Regions from separate parts of the Paenarthrobacter sp. GQ52 genome, predicted to be linked through region 4. Evidence: riboswitches for the same ligand, from Rfam matches in the RefSeq annotation. Region 4 holds a riboswitch; each other region holds the start of a gene.
The links. Region 4 has a riboswitch for thiamine pyrophosphate ahead of thiC (phosphomethylpyrimidine synthase ThiC). Riboswitches for the same ligand answer to the same signal wherever they lie in the genome.
Positions count from the first base shown of each region.

Region 1: another riboswitch for thiamine pyrophosphate. It lies ahead of AC6CH8_RS17640 (ECF transporter S component); the one in region 4 lies ahead of thiC (phosphomethylpyrimidine synthase ThiC).
Region 2: another riboswitch for thiamine pyrophosphate. It lies ahead of thiO (glycine oxidase ThiO); the one in region 4 lies ahead of thiC (phosphomethylpyrimidine synthase ThiC).
Region 3: another riboswitch for thiamine pyrophosphate. It lies ahead of thiD (bifunctional hydroxymethylpyrimidine kinase/phosphomethylpyrimidine kinase); the one in region 4 lies ahead of thiC (phosphomethylpyrimidine synthase ThiC).

Region 1 is NZ_JCAXEJ010000016.1:41,138-45,618, reverse strand. Features, by position in the region: gene AC6CH8_RS17660 (MrpF/PhaF family protein) at 1-81, shown strand, start outside; gene mnhG (monovalent cation/H(+) antiporter subunit G) at 71-463, shown strand; gene AC6CH8_RS17650 (DUF4235 domain-containing protein) at 535-795, opposite strand; gene AC6CH8_RS17645 (NUDIX hydrolase) at 832-1,521, opposite strand; TPP riboswitch at 1,877-2,013, shown strand; gene AC6CH8_RS17640 (ECF transporter S component) at 2,089-2,709, shown strand; gene AC6CH8_RS17635 (ABC transporter ATP-binding protein) at 2,709-4,301, shown strand; gene AC6CH8_RS17630 (energy-coupling factor transporter transmembrane component T family protein) at 4,298-4,481, shown strand, end outside.
Region 2 is NZ_JCAXEJ010000003.1:300,965-305,445, reverse strand. Features, by position in the region: gene AC6CH8_RS06875 (ferritin-like fold-containing protein) at 1-280, shown strand, start outside; gene thiE (thiamine phosphate synthase) at 311-982, opposite strand; TPP riboswitch at 1,010-1,128, shown strand; gene thiO (glycine oxidase ThiO) at 1,121-2,389, shown strand; gene thiS (sulfur carrier protein ThiS) at 2,386-2,622, shown strand; gene AC6CH8_RS06855 (thiazole synthase) at 2,625-3,422, shown strand; gene AC6CH8_RS06850 (4a-hydroxytetrahydrobiopterin dehydratase) at 3,436-3,771, shown strand; gene AC6CH8_RS06845 (hypothetical protein) at 3,847-4,149, opposite strand; gene AC6CH8_RS06840 (DUF3107 domain-containing protein) at 4,188-4,412, opposite strand; gene AC6CH8_RS06835 (TetR/AcrR family transcriptional regulator) at 4,463-4,481, opposite strand, start outside.
Region 3 is NZ_JCAXEJ010000009.1:61,552-66,032, forward strand. Features, by position in the region: gene AC6CH8_RS13560 (Rne/Rng family ribonuclease) at 1-2,689, shown strand, start outside; TPP riboswitch at 2,856-2,954, shown strand; gene thiD (bifunctional hydroxymethylpyrimidine kinase/phosphomethylpyrimidine kinase) at 2,945-4,481, shown strand, end outside.
Region 4 is NZ_JCAXEJ010000014.1:62,583-67,063, forward strand. Features, by position in the region: gene AC6CH8_RS16665 (VOC family protein) at 1-727, opposite strand, end outside; gene AC6CH8_RS16670 (amidohydrolase family protein) at 806-1,888, opposite strand; TPP riboswitch at 1,971-2,078, shown strand; gene thiC (phosphomethylpyrimidine synthase ThiC) at 2,074-3,891, shown strand; gene AC6CH8_RS16680 (alpha/beta fold hydrolase) at 3,903-4,481, opposite strand, start outside.

The DNA.
Region 1 (4,481 bases), on a different contig from region 4:
CTCGCGGTGATCGGGTTCATTGGCTCGGTGACCGTGGCCCGGTTCGTAGCCGAACGGAGGGAGCAGAGCAATGAGTCCTGATGCCACCGGCTTGGATTTTGTGATCGACGCCGTCACTGCACTGTTCCTGGTGGTGGGCGCACTGATGTCCCTCGGCGCCGCTATTGGCTTGTTGAGATTTCCGGACCTCATGAGCCGCATGCACGCGGCCACCAAGCCGCAGGTTCTGGGGTTGTTCCTCATGCTGGCTGCGATCGGCCTCCAGATGCGGACCTGGTGGGTATGGCCAGTCCTTCTGGTGGCGTGGATTTTCCAGCTCCTGACGGCCCCGGTTTCCGCTCACATGGTGGGCCGCTCCGCCTACCGCACCAAGCACGGGCATCGCGAAATGCTCACCAAGGATGAACTTGAAGCGGTTGTGCAGCGGGCGGCCGCGGGGCAAGAGCCCGGGAGCCAGCGCTAGGAGCAGCAGAAACAACGAACGCCGGGACTACCCTTATGGGTGATCCCGGCGTTGTGTTGTGGTGCGGTTGCCTAGACGATGTCGTGGGTCTTGGCGAAGCGTGCAATGGCGCGCTGCGTGCCCCTGCTCGCCAGGACCTGGATGAGTGTGCTGACGAAGGCTGAAATCAGCGCGAAAGTCAGGGCCGAGCGAAGACTCGATTCCATGTCGTCGTTGCCCAAGGGTGGCTTGTTGCCCGTGGCCTTTTCCCACCCTTTGTTGACAAGTTTGGTACCTACGAAGCCTGCTCCGAGACTTACACCGGCGCCGATCAGCTTGAAGAAGAGGTTCATGCTCCCAGCCTAACCGGCTCCAGCTCGTTCCAAGCGCTAGCGGCGGTTTTCCCGCTCCTTGAGGAACGCAGCCATGGAGCCGACAGGTGCCAGAACCGGAACAACATCGTGTTCGGCCGACCAAAGAACATCCACTGTGGCGAACCCGGCGATTTCTTTGAGCAGGTAGTACGTGGGCGGCATCAGCTTCAGGGTGCCCGCGGCCTCCGCCGCAAGAATGTCCGCTACCGGCATCCACAGCGATTGCCAGGCCTCCGTGGTCTGGTGCCGGGGTTCGGCCCCCGGGGAGGGCTTGGCAACAAAAAAGTAGGTGTCGAATCGCTTGGGCATGTCTGTCGGTGTGATCCAGTTGGCCCACGGGCGGAGGTCAGAGGCATCGATGCTGAGCCCGGCTTCCTCCTTGACTTCACGGATTGCGGCGGAAAGCACCGTTCCGGCGTTCTTGGTGGCTTCGCCCGCGCCACTGCAGATGGAGCTCTGCTGCCAGTCCGCCGCGTGGCGTTGAAGCAGGTCCGAGGGGTAGTCCCAGCCGGACTCGTCCGCGGCATCCACCCGCCCACCGGGGAAGACCACCATGCCGGCGGCGAAGTCCATGGTGCTCACCCTGTGCTGGACAAAGGCTTCGAGTCCGCCCGGGGCGTCACGGAGGAGGATGACGCTCGCGGCCAGGCGCGGCTGGGGCACTTCTGTGGGAAGGGGGAGGTCTTGCTGGGGAAGGTCAGTCATGAAGGTGCCCCTTTGCCGCGGTGGATTCTGCTGGTTCATTCTCTCAGGTCTCGTTGTGAGGCCTGGTGTGCAGGGAATGGCGTGGGGGATGGGTGCAGAGCGGGCCTCGCAACGCGCCCCCGTCTCGTTGTGGGGCCTGGTGTGCAGGGAATGGTGTGGGATAAGGGTGCTGAGTGGGCCTCGCAACGCGCCCCCGTCTCGTTGTGAGGCCTGGTGTGCAGGGAATGGTGTGGGGTAAGCGTGCAGAGCGGGCCTCGCAACGCACCACCACTGCCGATTGTGACCGCCTGCCGGCAACAGACCAACACCCGCCACAGACTCAGGTGTAAACTGAACCAGCCCATCAGGGCAGATTTGATAACGACAGGGGAGCGCCGCCGTCGGACTCTGCAGAGATGCAGGAGACGCGAGGGCGCTGAGAGTGCGGACAGCCGCAGACCCTCGAACCTGATCCGGTTAGTACCGGCGCAAGGGAGTCGAGCTTCTCAGAGTGTCCGGATCCGGGCGGCGCAGGCCAGCCGGATTCCGGGGAGCACTTTCCCCTCCTGTAACCTCAGGAGGCAGAAAATGACCACGGTAAACGTGAAGAAGACCAGTTATAACTGGCGTGTTGTAGACATCGTTGTGGCGGCCTTGATCGCCATCGCGGGAGGCGTGATCTTCTGGGCATGGTCCCAAGGCGCCGCACTGGTATCCATCCCCATGAACGCGACGTATCCGCCTCTCACCGGCCTGATTGCCGGCGGCTGGATGATCCCCGCGGTCCTGGGCATGCTCATTATCCGCAAGCCGGGTGCAGCCCTGTTCTGTGAGACTGTTGCCGCCACCGGTGAGCTCATCCTGGGTTCGCAGTACGGCACCACCGTGCTCATCTCCGGCGTTCTGCAGGGCCTGGGCGCGGAACTCATCTTTGCCGCCGTCCGGTACAAGAAGTTCAACCTGCCCACTGCCCTCCTCGCCGGTGCGGGCGCGGGCCTCTTCTGCGGCCTGAACGACTCCTTCCTCCCGTGGGGTTGGAACATCGCCTATGAAGCCGTCGACAAGCTGGCCTACATCACCTTCACCACAATTTCCGGCGCAATCATCGCGGGCGCACTCTCCTGGGTGGCGACACGCGGCCTGGCCAAGACCGGCGTGCTGAGTTCCTTCGCCTCGCGCAAGGCCGCTTCGGAGCCCGTCTTCAGCTGATGTCGGCCACGCAAAGCGGCACGGTGAGGCCTGCCGCCATCTCAGCCGAGGGCTGGGGTTGGCGGCATGCCGGCCGTGCCCAAGCTGCCATTCAGGGCCTCGACCTTCGGATCGAACCCGGGGAGCGCGTACTGCTGCTCGGACCTTCGGGTGCCGGCAAATCCACGCTCCTTCATGCCCTCGCCGGGGTGCTGGGGGATGAGGAAGATGACTCGGATGAGACCGGCTCCCTGCTGATCGACGGCGTGGCGCCCCGCGAGCAGCGTGGACGCGCGGGACTGATGCAGCAGGACCCCGAGACGCAGGTGGTTTTGTCGAGGGTTGGCGACGACGTTGCCTTCGGTGCAGAGAACCTTGCCGTGCCGCGGGACGAGATTTGGTCCCGTGTCCATGAAGCGCTCGACGACGTCGGGTTGCGTACCGCTGCCGGCGGAGGTCTGGCGTTGGATCACCCGACGGCGGCGCTCTCAGGCGGTCAGAAGCAGCGCCTTGCGCTTGCGGGCATTTTGGCGATGCGGCCCGGGCTGATCCTGTTGGACGAACCAACGGCCAACTTGGATCCTGCAGGGGTGCTGGAGGTCCGTGATGCTGTTGGGCGATGCCTGGACAAGACCGGCGCCACGCTGGTTGTGGTGGAACACCGTGTGTCCGTGTGGAAAGACCTGGTGGACAGGATTGTGGTCTTGCAGCCAGGGTCGGCCGCAGGATCCAGCACGGACGCAGGGACCGGGAATGCTGCCGGCGGCGTCCTCTTGGACGGCCCTCCCGACCAGGTCCTTTCCGAGGCCCGCACCCTGCTGATGTCGGCTGGCGTCTGGGTGCCGGGGTACGTTCCGGCAACCCGCACCCGCCGTAAAGAACCAGACGCCGCGCAGCTTCTCCTCGCAGCCCAGGACCTTGCTGTTTCCCGACTAAAGCCACGGCGCAAGGGTTTCAAAACCATCCCGCCTGTTCCGGTGCAAACGGACATCAGTGCGCAGGTCCGGGCAGGCCAAGCCCTGACCATTACGGGTCCCAATGGTGCCGGGAAGTCCACGTTTGCGCTCACGTTGGCAGGCCTTTTGGCGCCCGTGGACGGCAAAGTGAGTGCCGCCGTCGAACTTTCCGAGGGGGCGGGCATTGATCCGTTCAAGTGGAAAGCAGACCAGCTGATTTCCCGCATCGGGACGGTGTTCCAGGAGCCGGAACATCAGTTCGTCACGGGCAAGGTCCTGGATGAGTTGATGTTTGGTCCGAAGCATCTGGGCCACGGCGAGGAGCGCGTGGACGAGTTGCTGGAACGGTTGCGGCTCACCCATCTCGTCGACGCCAATCCGTATACGTTATCCGGCGGGGAAAAGCGCCGGCTCTCGGTGGCCACGGTGCTGGCCGCGCACCCCAAAGTCCTTGTTCTGGACGAGCCAACGTTTGGCCAGGACGCGAATACCTGGGCCGAGCTGGCGTCGTTCCTTTCCGAGTTGCTGGACGCCGGAACCGCGGTGGTCTCCGTAACCCACGATCAGGAATTCAGTGCTGTACTCGGCGGAACCGAACTACGGCTCGGTCCGATACCGCAAGGCAGAGCAACGCATCAGGAAGCGGGTGCAGCGTGAGGGATGCACTGAACATCCGCGGCAACCACGCCCTGCTGACTCGTGCCAACCCTTTGGCGAAGTTCGTGTCGGTCTTCCTGATTTCCCTGGTGCTGGCCTTGTCGATCGACTGGGTCTCTGCGTCGACGGCGCTCCTTGCGGAACTGGCTCTCTTCCCGCTTGCCGGCCTCACCATCAGGC
Region 2 (4,481 bases), on a different contig from region 4:
TGAGCGCGTTGCTTCACCCGATCAGGCCACGGAAGTCCTTCGCGTCCTGCTCAGGCGGGCCTTGGCAGATGACCCGCGCCTCGCTTCGCGATTGGCGCTGTGGGGCCGCCGCTTGGTGGGGGAAGCGCTGACGCAGGCGCAACGCGTGGGCATGGAACACCCCCTGCTGGGGCCGATGCTGAAAAGCGGCGGGGACACGCGTGCCGCGGCGAAAAGGCTGACGACGGAGCTCGCCGAAAAGCACGCCCGCCGGATGACTGGCCTCGGCCTGACCGCCTAGCCCGCGGATCGCGCGGAACCTCCGGCTTCCCTAGACGGAATCCAAGGCTTCCAGCAGCGACTTGGCCGCCGCCGTCGGGTCCGGTGCCGCTGTGATGGCGCGGACCACCACGATCCGGCCGGCGCCCGCTTTCACAACCTGTTCAACGTTGCTGAGATCGATGCCACCAATGGCGAACCAAGGGAGGGTCACACCGTCGCCCGAGCGCTTGACCGCTTCTGCGGCATATGTGACCAGGTCCAAACCGACAGCAGCGCGACCGGGTTTGGTGGGTGTTGCCCAGACCGGACCCACGCAGAAATAGTCCAGTCCCAGGGGCCCTTGGGAGGTGGCCACAGCGGCATCGATTTGTTCGGTTGTGTGGGTGGAGAGGCCTATGCCGGTGGCGTTCGGCAGGAGGGTCCGGGCTGCAGTCAGGGGCAGGTCCTTTTGCCCGATGTGGAAGACGGGAGCCCCGGAAATGCTGGCAACATCGGCCCGGTCGTTGACCGCCCAAAGCCGTCCGTGCCGTTGTGCGACGCTCCGCAGGACGGTCAACATCTCCAGTTCCTCGGCAGCTTCCAGCGTCTTGTCGCGGAGTTGGATGATGTCCACACCGCCTTCGAAAGCGGCGTCCACAAAGTCCTCAAAATCGCCCTGCTCCTTACGGGCATCGGTGCACAGGTAAAGGCGGGCGGAGGCAAGAGCGTCAGGCTGAGTCATGGGAACCAGAGTAGTTCCTCTAAACTGGGCTCGTACTGCGGGAGCCGCGACATTCGTCATATGACTGTCCGGCTGAGAGGGCTTCAGCGCCGACCGCTTGACCTGATCCGGCTAGTACCGGCGTAGGGAAGGAAACGAATGGCAGATTCCCGCCATACCCGCCTCCAGGCAGACGTTGCCGTCATTGGTGGCGGCGTCATCGGCCTCGGCATCGCTCACGAAGCCCGGCGATTGGGCCGTTCAGTTGCGCTGATCGACCCCGCTCCCGCTTCCGGCGCGTCCTTCGCAGCGGCAGGCATGCTTGCACCCGTCAGCGAACTCCATTACCAGGAAGAAGACCTTCTTGAGTTAATGCTTGAGTCTTCCCAGCTCTGGCCCTCCTTCGTGGACGGCCTGCATAAAGGCGCGGAGGACAACGGATATCGCACGACGCCGACCCTCGCCGTGGGTGCCGACGCAGCCGACCGCCGGGCGCTCGCAGACTTAAGGTCGGTCCAGCTTGCGGCTGGCCTGGAAGTCGAACCTATCGCTCTGCGGGACGCGAGGCAGCGTGAGCCGCTCCTCAGCCCGCAGATCTCCTGTGCTTTCGATATACCTGCCGACCACCAAGTCGATCCAAGGAAACTCGCGGCATGCCTCCTGGCAGGACTGGCAGCCCATTCGCCCAATGACAGTTCCTGGGTGTCGGGAGCCGATGACGGATTCGCCATTGCTTCCAGGGCGCGCGGTTTGCTGTGGGAAGGCGGGCGTGTCACAGGCGTGGCACTGGACTCAGGAGTCACCGTTCACGCCGGAGAAACGGTGGTGGCCAACGGGCTCGGGGCGTCCCAACTCTCCGGTCTCCCTGAGGGCCTCACGCTTCCCGTAAGGCCGGTCTACGGGGACATCCTCCGGCTTCGCGTCCCCGATCACTTGCGGCCCTTGGTCACATCAACGATTCGCGGGATGGTTCGCGGGGTACCGGTTTACATCGTGCCCCGGGACGACGGAACTGTGGTGATTGGAGCCACGCAACGCGAAGACGGGTTGTCAGCCTCTTCCAACGCGGTCTCGGCGGGTGGCGTTTACCAATTGCTGAGGGACGCCCAAGTATTGGTCCCCGCAGTGGCTGAACTGGAACTCCTTGAAGCAACCGCCCGCGCCCGGCCCGGAACTCCGGACAACGCTCCACTGCTCGGACGGGTCGGTGTTTCCAACGGTGACATCGACGGCCTGGTGGTTGCCACAGGATTCTTCCGCCACGGAGTCCTCCTGACTCCGGTGGCCGCCAAGATCGTGGGGGAACTCCTCAAAGGCTCCACGGACTCCCGGTGGGCCCCCTTCCTGCCCCATCGTTTCGCGGGCAACGCCCCTGTTGCCCGAGCACTTACACCAGCAGCCCGAACCACCACCAAGGAAACAGCATGAACATCAAAGTGAACGGAACCGACCACGCAGTCTCTGACGACGCATCCGTCAGTACCCTCGTCACCGCCGTCACCGGTCGCGCCTTGGACCCTCGCGGACAAGCGGCCGACGGCGGCAAGCTGGGAGTCGCTGTCGCACGCAATTCCGAGGTCGTGCCGCGCAGCCAATGGGCCGTGACAGCGCTCTCCGACGGAGACGAACTTGAACTCGTAACAGCAGTCCAGGGAGGCTAATCATGACAACAGCAAACGTTGACGTTCGCACCGACGCACTGGTGATCGACGGCGTCGAATTCGGTTCCCGCCTCATCATGGGTACCGGAGGCGCGCCGAGCCTCGATGGCTTGGGAGCAGCGCTCCTCGCTTCGGGGACCGAGCTCACCACGGTGGCGATGCGTCGCTATTCACCCGCCGAAACGGGCTCGCTGTTCCAGCTGCTGGTGGACCATGACATCCGCGTGCTACCCAATACTGCTGGTTGTTTCACGGCCAAGGACGCCGTGATGACTGCTGAACTGGCCCGGGAAGCACTTGAGACCGATTGGGTGAAGCTGGAAGTCATCGCGGACGAACACACGCTCCTTCCAGACGCCGTCGAACTGGTGGATGCAACGGAGCAGCTGGTGAACCGAGGCTTCAAGGTATTCGCTTACACCAATGACGATCCCGTACTCGCGCTCAGGCTCGAGAACCTGGGTGCAACAGCCGTGATGCCCTTGGGATCGCCCATCGGGACGGGCCTTGGCATCCTGAACCCCCACAACATTGAGCTCATCGTGTCCCGGGCCTCCGTACCCGTGGTCCTGGATGCCGGGATCGGGACGGCCTCCGATGCTGCCCTTGCCATGGAACTGGGCTGCGACGCCGTCCTGCTTGCCACCGCCGTAACGCGGGCGCAGAACCCGGTGCAGATGGGCGAGGCCTTCAAACACGCTGTGATCGCCGGTAGGCTGGCCAAGCAGGCGGGCCGGATCCCGCGGCGGGAGCACGCGCTCGCATCCTCGGCGATGGAGGGCCGGGCAGAGTTCCTCTGATGAAAGAGCAGTCATGGCAGGCACGGAAGACCAACTGACTGAAGCAGCCATCAATGATGCCCTCGGGGACCTTCCGGACTGGAAGTACCAAGGTGGCTTGGTGACCGTATATAAAACCTCGACGGCGGCGGACGCGCTAGCGCTCATCGCCGCGGTTGGAGAGATCGCCGAGGACCAAAATCATCATCCGGATCTGGAGTGGCGCTACAACAGGGTTTTTCTCCGCTACGTGTCCCACGATGCGGGCGGCCAAGTGACCAAACGTGACGTTGCGGCTGCTACCGCTGTGAGCGAAGCGGCCGCAAGGGTAGGCGCAGCTGCGCAGCCTGAGCGGTATCCGGCGTCGTAAAGAGCCGAGATGGCAGTTAACACCAATCCCAAGCTTGGCCATTGGTGTTAACTGCCATCTCGCGGGCTTAAGGCCCTAAAGCCGCAACGCCTTGGTGAGCGCCGCAGTGTCGTGTTTCGTTCGGGTCCGGCCCAGGAAGAGCACCACGGCAACCGCAGCGGCGGTCCCGAGCACAATGGGCAGGACCCAAGGAATCCATGTGGCGCCCGGCTGGTAGCCCAATCCGGCGCTGATGAAAGCGATCCAGCTCAGGGTGCCGACAGCTGCTGAGACGCCGGCAGGCAGCGCGATCCCGTATTTGCCGTGCCGCTTGTCGTTGGCCCACACGATGAATCCGGTGGCAATGGTGGCCAAAACCACCACGACGAGAGAAAGCATGAAAACTCCTTAGCGGACGACGAGACGTGGGGATTGGGCTAGAGGGCGCCGAAGCCTACGCGGCGGACTTCCTCGGCGCCGATCTCCACGTAGCCCAGGACGTTGCCCGGAACGATGATCTGGCGGCCCTTCTCGTCCGTAAGGCGAAGTTCGGAGCCCTTGGTCACGGCCTCGGCCACGATCTTGGCAACAGCATCGGCATCCAAAGAGGATTCGAGCACGATCTCACGGCCAACATTCTGAATGCCGATCTTTACTTCCACAGCAAGGCCTCCAAGCCAATCAAGGGTTAAGTCAGTCCTCTATTTGTAGCCTAGGACTCTTTGGGGAAA
Region 3 (4,481 bases), on a different contig from region 4:
CCCTGCAACGTCCACCTCCCTGTTCATGGAGCCGGTTTCCATCACCTCCATGATCTTCCAGGCCCCGGACCTCACCACAGTTCCCCGCGTCGCCGCGGTGGAAGAGAAGGCTGAGGAGCCCGAAGAAGAAACCGAAACTACCACTGAAGGCGAGCTGGAAGACGCAGGTAGTCGCCGGCGTCGCAGGAGCCGCGGCCGCCGTGGCCGCCGTGGAACCGAGCGGGACGAGAACGAGACCGATGACGGCACCGAGTCCGAGGACGAGGAAGCGCCGGTAGTAGAAGCCCTCGAAGAAGGTGTCACGTCTCGGCGCAGGCGTCGTCGCCGCCGTGGAGACCAGGATCTTGAACTGACCGGCGGCTCGGATGATGACCCGCCCAACACAGTCACCCGTGTCCGCGCGCCGCGCCCCATCACGGAGACAGCACCCTCCAACCGCGTTACCGGCGTCAAGGGCTCCACCAGGCTGGAGGCCAAGAAGCAGCGCCGACGCGAGTCCCGTGAAACCGGACGCCGCCGCCAGGTCATCACCGAGGCTGAGTTCCTTGCCCGCCGCGAGTCGGTGGACCGCCAGATGATCGTCCGCCAGCGCGACGACAGAATACAGATTGGTGTCCTGGAAGACGGTGTGCTTGCTGAGCACTTCGTGTCCAAGACCCAGCAGGACTCCCTGATCGGCAACGTGTACTTGGGCAAGGTCCAGAACGTGCTGCCGTCCATGGAAGCTGCGTTCGTGGACATCGGACGGGGCCGTAACGCGGTCCTGTACGCCGGTGAAGTCAACTGGGACGCAGTCAACCTTGAAGGCCAGCCGCGCCGGATCGAGAACGCCCTGAAGTCCGGCGACTCCGTCCTGGTCCAGGTCACCAAGGACCCCGTGGGACACAAGGGTGCCCGCCTTACCAGCCAGATCTCCTTGCCGGGCCGCTACCTGGTGTACGTACCCGGTGGTTCCATGACCGGCATCTCACGCAAGCTGCCCGACGTCGAGCGCAACCGCCTCAAGCGCATCCTGAAGGACCGCCTGCCGGAGAACGCCGGTGTCATTGTTCGCACAGCAGCCGAGGGCGCTTCGGAGGAAGAGCTCACCCACGACATCAACCGTCTGCGTGCGCAGTGGGAAGGCATCGAAGGACAGGCCTCGTCCACCAAGGTCCTGGCTCCGGAACTGCTCTACGGCGAACCTGACCTCACCATCAAGGTGGTCCGTGACGTCTTCAACGAGGACTTCTCCAAACTGATCGTCTCCGGCGACGACGCCTGGGACACCATCGAGGCTTACGTGACATACGTTGCCCCTGATCTGGTGGGCCGCCTCGAAAAGTGGACCAAGGATCAGGACATCTTCGCCGCCTGGCGCATTGATGAGCAGATCCACAAGGCCCTGGAGCGGAAGGTCTTCCTGCCGTCCGGCGGTTCGTTGGTCATCGACCGCACCGAGGCCATGACTGTGGTGGACGTCAACACCGGCAAGTTCACCGGCAGTGGCGGAAACCTTGAAGAAACCGTCACCAAGAACAACCTGGAAGCGGCCGAAGAAGTTGTTCGCCAGCTTCGTCTGCGCGATATCGGCGGCATTATCGTCATTGACTTCATTGACATGGTCCTTGAATCCAACCGCGACCTCGTCCTCCGCCGCATGGTGGAGTGCCTCGGCCGGGACCGCACCAAGCACCAGGTGGCCGAAGTAACGTCGCTGGGCCTGGTCCAGATGACGCGCAAGCGCATGGGTACCGGCCTCCTTGAGGTCTTCGGTGAGCAGTGCGAGCACTGCGCTGGCCGAGGTGTCGTCACGCACGACGAGCCCGTTGAGCACCGACGCGCCAACGTGGTGGCTGCTGAACATCACCGCCCGCATACGGAAGCGCAGCAGCCTGCTGCGCGGACCGAACGCAAACGCCGCCGCGGCAAGGGCGGGGGACCGGCTGTTGCCGAAGCTCCCGCGCAGGTCCACACCACCACGTCCGCCCCGGCCGCAGCATCCACCACGGCTGAACCGCAGGATCCTGCCCGGATAGCCAAAGCCGAGGCAACCAGGGCCGCCCTGGCGACGATTGCCGCTGCAGCGCACGCCGCACACCTGCACGACGACGAAGTTCACCGTGCAGAGGAGGAAGCGCGGGCGGCAGGCCGGCACGAGCCGGACGCAAGCCCTACAGCCGGCACCGCCGCCAGTAGTGAAGCAGGCAGCGGCGAAGCAGGGACTTCAGCCCGCGATGCTGCAAGCAGGGAAGCAGCAGTCCAGGAAGCAAGATCTACTCCCGTGCTGCGCTTCGGCGGGGAAGAAGTTGCCTTGCCGTTCGTTGAGCACCACGAGGAACCGCAGGCAGCCAAGCCTGCCATGAGCCTGGATCTGCTGGCCGAAGCGTTTTCGCACCTCGGTGCGGCTCCGGCACCCGAGCAGGAAGCCGCTCCGGTTGCAGCCCCGAAGGCTGCTTCTCCGGCAAGGACTGCTGAGGAAGACCCCGAGGCTGCTTCAGCCTCGCGTGGTCGTCGTGGTCGCCGTAACCGGAGTGCCAGCAGGGCCCAGGGCGCGGCCAATGAAACCAGCGTTGAACACCATGAGGCGACAGCGTCGGCCACCCGGGGTTCGGCCCACGAGGCCAAGGCGCCTGTGGAACCGGCCAAGAAGGCACCAAAAGATGAGCCCATCATCCTCGGCGTTGGAGTTCCTGCTTCCGAGCTCTAATCGCGGCGAATAAGTTGAAGAGGGCCCTGCGCTATCTGCCAAACGGCGGGTAGTGCGGGGTCCTTTTGCGTCCGCTCGGCAAGCCAAGCACAGGCTACGTTCAGAGTCACATCCGGGCGTCGGTGTGGCCCGGTTCCCGCGGCGCGTTGCTTCCCGGCTACGCTTGGGGACTGACACGGGGTGCCGGGCGTTGGGCCAGGCTGAGATCCAAACCCGTTGAACCTGTCCGGTTAGCACCGGCGAAGGGATGTCCTCATGACTGCATCATCACATTCATCGGTGTACCCCCTCGACGCTCCGGCTTCGGGCCGTCCAACCCCGCGCATTCTGAGCATTGCCGGCTCGGACCCTTCAGGTGGTGCCGGAATCCAGGCGGACCTGAAGAGCATCGCCGCTTTTGGCGGGTATGGCATGGCTGCCATCACGGCCCTCACCGCGCAAAACACCAGGGAGGTCAGTGCCGTCCACGTCCCTCCCGCGCACTTCCTGCGTCAGCAACTGGAAGCCATTAGTGCCGACATCACCATTGACGCCGTCAAGATCGGAATGCTCGGCGACGCAGCCGTCATCAACGAGGTCCGGGGCTGGCTCGAAGAGGTGAGTCCCGCCGTCGTGGTCCTTGATCCGGTGATGGTGGCCACCAGTGGTGACCGGCTGCTGCGGGAGTCTGCTGAGAAGGCATTGCGTTCGCTGCTGCCTTTGGCCCACCTCATTACGCCGAACCTTCCTGAACTGGCCATGTTGCTGGGGGAGCCCGAGGCAACTGACTGGGCTTCGGCGCTGGACCAGGGCAAACGGCTGGCAGCGGAGTACGGAAACACGGTCCTGGTCAAGGGTGGCCACCTGCCAGGGCCGGAGTGCCCGGATGCGCTGGTGAACACGAGCGGGCTGCTGTCTCAGGACGTGGTCGCAGTGGCAGGTCCCCGGGTTGCAACGCGGAATAGCCACGGTACCGGGTGCTCTCTGTCTTCCGCCTTGGCCACAGTCCAGGCACGAACCGGTGACTGGGAAGTTTCATTGCGGGAAGTCAAGCCGTGGTTGCTAGGGGCATTGCAGGCCTCTGACAGCCTGCACGTGGGTCAAGGCAACGGGCCCGTGAACCACTTCCACCACTTCCAGCAGGCATCCACGCCGGGCGCTTTCGCTGCGGCGATGTGGAACGAAGCCGTCCCCGAACTCGAAGCGATTTACGGGCTCCCGTTTATTCAAGGACTTCAATCCGGCGAGCTGCCGGAACGTGACTTCAATTACTACCTTGCCCAGGACGCCATCTATCTCAATGGGTATTCGAGGGTCCTGGCACGTGCGGGCGCCTTGGCGCCCACGGAGGAAGAACAACTGTTCTGGGCAAAGGCATCACAGCAGTGCCTGGAGGTTGAATCGGAGTTGCACAGGAACTGGTTGAGCACGCGCGAAGCCTCCACGGCAACCGGACCGGTTACCAAGTCCTACGTGGACCATTTACTGGCAACATCCGCCGCCGGCAGCTACGCCGTGGTGCTGGCGGCGATCCTGCCCTGTTATTGGTTGTACGCGGAGGTGGGTCAGCAGCTTCATACGGCATACGTAGACGCCGGCGCGCCGGCGGACCACGCATATGCGGACTGGTTGAAGACCTATGCCGACGAGGATTTCGCGGCGGCAACGCGGAAAGCGATCAACTTCACTGCTGCCGCGGCCGTCGCGGCTTCCGGCACGGAGCGGACTGCGATGATGGATGCTTTCACTCAGTCCTGCCGCTACGAGACGGCGTTTTTCGATGCTCCCAGGCTGTTTGCCCAGGCTTCGTTCA
Region 4 (4,481 bases):
CCCCGAGTCCGAGAGTGTCCTTTCGGGGGCCGGCTCCGCGGCTGTTCCAGACGTTCATGGCCATGTGATGGTGGTAGCCGCCGGCGGAAACGAACAACGCCTGGCCATGCCAGCCTGCGGTCCGCTCGAAGCCGAGGGTCTCCACATAGAACTTTTGCGCAGTTTCGACGTCACCCACCTGCAAGTGCACGTGCCCGATCCCGGCAGCGGCCTCGCGTTGACCCGTCACTGCAGCTTCACTCAGGTGCTGCTGGAGGAAGCGCTGCGGAGGCAAGGCCACATTGTCCATCACAACATTGCTGCCGTCCCACTGCCAGAGCTCACGCGGCTTGTCGTAGTAAAGCTCAATTCCGTTGCCTTCGGGGTCAGTGAAGTAGAACGCTTCGCTCACCAGGTGGTCGGCGCTGCCTGCGAAAGCACGAGGTTCGTACTCCGCTGCCGTAGCAATAGTCGCGGCCAGCGACGGCTGATCCTGGAACAGGATTGCTGTGTGGAACAGACCGGCCTCTCCCCGCCCGGGAATCTGCAGTCCCGCAGCGGGGGCAAGGTGGACAATGGGCTTAGCTACGCGTCCGAGGTACAGGCCACCATCCTGCTCAGCCACGACTTCCAGGCCAAGTGCTCGCTGATAGTAGTCGCTCATGACCTTCATGTCGCCCACCTTGAGCATGACGGTGCCCATGGTGAGTTCGGCAGGCAGAAGATCCTGGCTGAATGATGAGGTCATGTGAAGCTCCCGGTTCTGAGGTGGCCGCGCATCGGCACCTTCTTACCTATCTAAATTACTTGAAGCTTCAATTTATTCCTAACGAACGACATTACCCCTGAGCACGACGTGTTTGAGCGCCGCGATGGTACCCGGATGACGGCGTGGATCGTCACTGCAAAGCACGACGTCGGCACTTGCGCCTTCGCTGATGCCCTCGACTCCCAGCCACTCACGGGCGCCCCAGGCGGCGGCGTGCAGGACCGCCGCCGGCGGAAGGCCGGCGTCGTGCAGTTCCATCATTTCGTCCGCAATCCTGCCGTGTTTGATCACGCTACCGGCGTCGGTACCGGCATAGACGGAAACCCCCGCTTCGAAGGCCTCCAGCACACGCTCGCGACGACGCTCCCAGAGACGCATCATGTGGTCCGCGTACTCCGGAAACTTCGGCGCTGCCTGGGCTGCGATATCCGGGAAGGTAGCGATGTTGACCAGGGTGGGGACGATGGGCACTGACTGTTCCACCAAACGGGGAAGGTGCCGCGAAAGGAGTCCGGTGGCGTGCTCTATGCAGTCGATATTGGCGTCGAGCATGTCATCGATGGTGTCCTCACCGAAACAATGCGCGGTGACCCTTGCTCCCTCATCGTGGGCCGCGGAAATGGCTTCCTTGACGGTCTTCGCGGGGAACGAGGCAGCGAGGTCTCCAACGCCGCGATCGATCCAGTCGCCCACAAGTTTCACCCAGCCATCTCCGTCACGGGCTTCCTTTCGGACCGTTTCCACTAGTTCCCGCGGCTCAATTTCATGACCCAAACCGCGAAGATAACGCCGGCTCCGGGCGATATGCCGACCCGACCTGATCAGTCGCGGCAGGTCCGTTCGTTGCTGCACCCAGCGGGTGTCGGCGGGCGATCCGCAATCGCGGATCAGCAGCGTTCCGGCGTTGAGGTCTGCTTGGGCCTGGGCGAGCGTTGCCTGTTCATCCACCGCTCCTCCAAGGCCGAGTCCGATGTGACAGTGGGCATCAACCAAACCTGGCAGGACCCAGCCATCCAATATCCTGTCCGGCGTCGCACCGGGACGCTCAAACGTCAGTATGCCGTCTACGGACCACAGCCCATGGCGCTCTTCGTCTGCCGATACGAGCGCAGGTCCGCTGAATTCGATGATGTTGGCCATGGCAAAAGCGTAGCGGGGCGGCGTGCTGGAGCCTGGTGCCTGCATGTGACTGGGAGCCCGCCGGGAGCTGTGGTAGCTTCGTCTACGACCACACGGGGGCCCCTGCAGGGGCTGAGATCGGACTGACGCAGTCTGCGACCGTTGAACCTGTCCGGGTAATGCCGGCGAAGGAAGTGAGTATTCCCTTGAGCACCACAGAAACACAGCACAGCCCTGCCCAAAACCAGACGAATACTGTCCAAAATACGGCGGAAACTGTAACGCAATCCCTGAAGTCCCATTCGTTGGCTTGGCTGGAAGACCCAGGTAACGGCATACGGGTCCCCGTCACGGAGATCGCCTTGGAGCCTTCTCCCAATGGGCAAGCAAACAAACCTCTGCAGGTATACCGAACAGCGGGCCCCGGAAGCGATCCCGTGGTGGGCCTGGAGCCTTTCCGTGCACCATGGATCGAATCCCGCGGAGACACGGAGGCTTATTCGGGGCGGGAAAGGAACCTGCTCGACGACGGTAAGTCCGCGGTTCGGCGTGGAGCCGCGTCAGCGGAGTGGAAGGGTGCGCAACCGGTGCCGCGCCGCGCCGTCGCGGGTAAGACCGTCACGCAAATGCACTACGCGAAACAAGGCGTCGTGACTCCGGAGATGCAGTTCGTTGCGTTGCGGGAGAACTGTGACGTTGAGCTGGTCCGCAGCGAAGTCGCCGCGGGAAGGGCAATTATTCCGAACAACATCAACCACCCTGAATCCGAGCCGATGATCATTGGCAAGGCATTCTTGGTCAAGATCAACGCCAACATCGGCAACTCGGCAGTCACCAGCTCCATTGCAGAGGAAGTGGACAAACTGCAGTGGGCAGCCCAGTGGGGCGCTGACACGGTGATGGACCTCTCCACCGGAGATGACATCCACACCACTCGCGAGTGGATCATCCGCAACTCGCCCGTTCCGATCGGAACAGTGCCTATTTACCAGGCACTTGAGAAGGTAAACGGGGAGGCCAACCAGCTGACGTGGGAGATCTTCCGCGATACCGTGATCGAGCAATGCGAGCAGGGTGTGGACTATATGACCATCCACGCTGGCGTTCTGCTGAGGTACGTGCCCTTGACCGCCAACCGCGTCACGGGCATCGTTTCCCGCGGCGGATCGATTATGGCCGGATGGTGCCTGGCACACCACCAGGAGAACTTCCTCTACACGCACTTTGACGAGTTGTGCGAAATCTTCGCCAAATACGATGTCGCATTCTCCCTGGGTGACGGTCTCCGCCCGGGTTCCATCGCCGACGCCAACGACGCCGCGCAGTTCGCCGAGCTTGATACGCTCGCGGAGCTGACGCAGCGGGCGTGGGATTTCGACGTCCAGGTCATGGTGGAGGGACCCGGGCACATTCCCTTCCATCTGGTGCGGGAAAATGTGGAGCGTCAGCAGGAACTCTGCAAGGGTGCGCCGTTCTACACGTTGGGGCCGCTGGTTACCGATATCGCCCCCGGCTATGACCACATCACTTCAGCAATCGGCGCCACGGAAATTGCCCGCTACGGCACCGCGATGCTCTGCTACGTGACCCCCAAGGAGCACCTGGGGCTTCCCAACAAGGACGACGTCAAGACCGGTGTCATCACGTATAAGATCGCGGCTCACGCAGCGGACCTCGCCAAGGGACATCCGGGGGCCCATGAGCGTGATGATGCTCTTTCCAAGGCACGGTTCGAGTTCCGCTGGAGGGACCAGTTCGCTTTGTCCCTTGACCCGGTCACGGCAGAATCCTTCCACGACGAGACCCTGCCCGCCGAGCCGGCGAAGACCGCGCATTTCTGCTCCATGTGCGGCCCCAAGTTCTGTTCGATGCGCATCAGCCAGGACATCCGTGACGAGTATGGTTCGGCAGAGTCGCAGGCCGCAATCGCCGGGATGTACAGCGGGATGCGGGAAAAGAGCGAGGAGTTCCTGGCCTCCGGCGGAAAGGTCTACCTGCCGGAGCTTCAGGTCCAACGAACCTAAACGGAAGCAGTTCAGGAAGCCTGAGCTGACATGGTTCGTCCGACGTCCGCGATGAATGAGCGGATTGCCTGGTCGCCATCAACTGAATCCTGGGGCCGGTGTCCACCCGCTGCCACGCGGCGGAGGGCGCCGGTCTCCTGGAGATAGCCGGCGATTTCCTCGTACAGGGGCTCCCAACCGCCAGTGAGAACCAGCGTGGGAACGCCCGGCACAATGTGAAGTGGAGCCTCCCATGGCGGTGCTTGGAGCCGGAGCCTGTGTGCTGACCGCCGCGCCTCCCGAGTGTCCAGTCCGCCGGTCTCGGCGGAGAAAGCACGCCGGTAAAACTCACGCTGGTAATCGGCGTCGCTGAGCTGGTTTCGCACGTCGAACAGCGGTTCCATGAGGGCCCGATAGGAAGCAGTCGCCGGAAGCTCAGCGGTCAGGGACAAACAGGACGGCTCTACCAAGCAAAGTGAGTGCACCAAGTCCGGGCGCTCGACGGCTGCCAGCATGGCGGAAATTGCACCTTGTTCATGGGCAACGATGTGACCGCCGCCGGAATCGACCAACGCATTGATCAGAATGGCGACGTCCGCCGCCACGTTGGA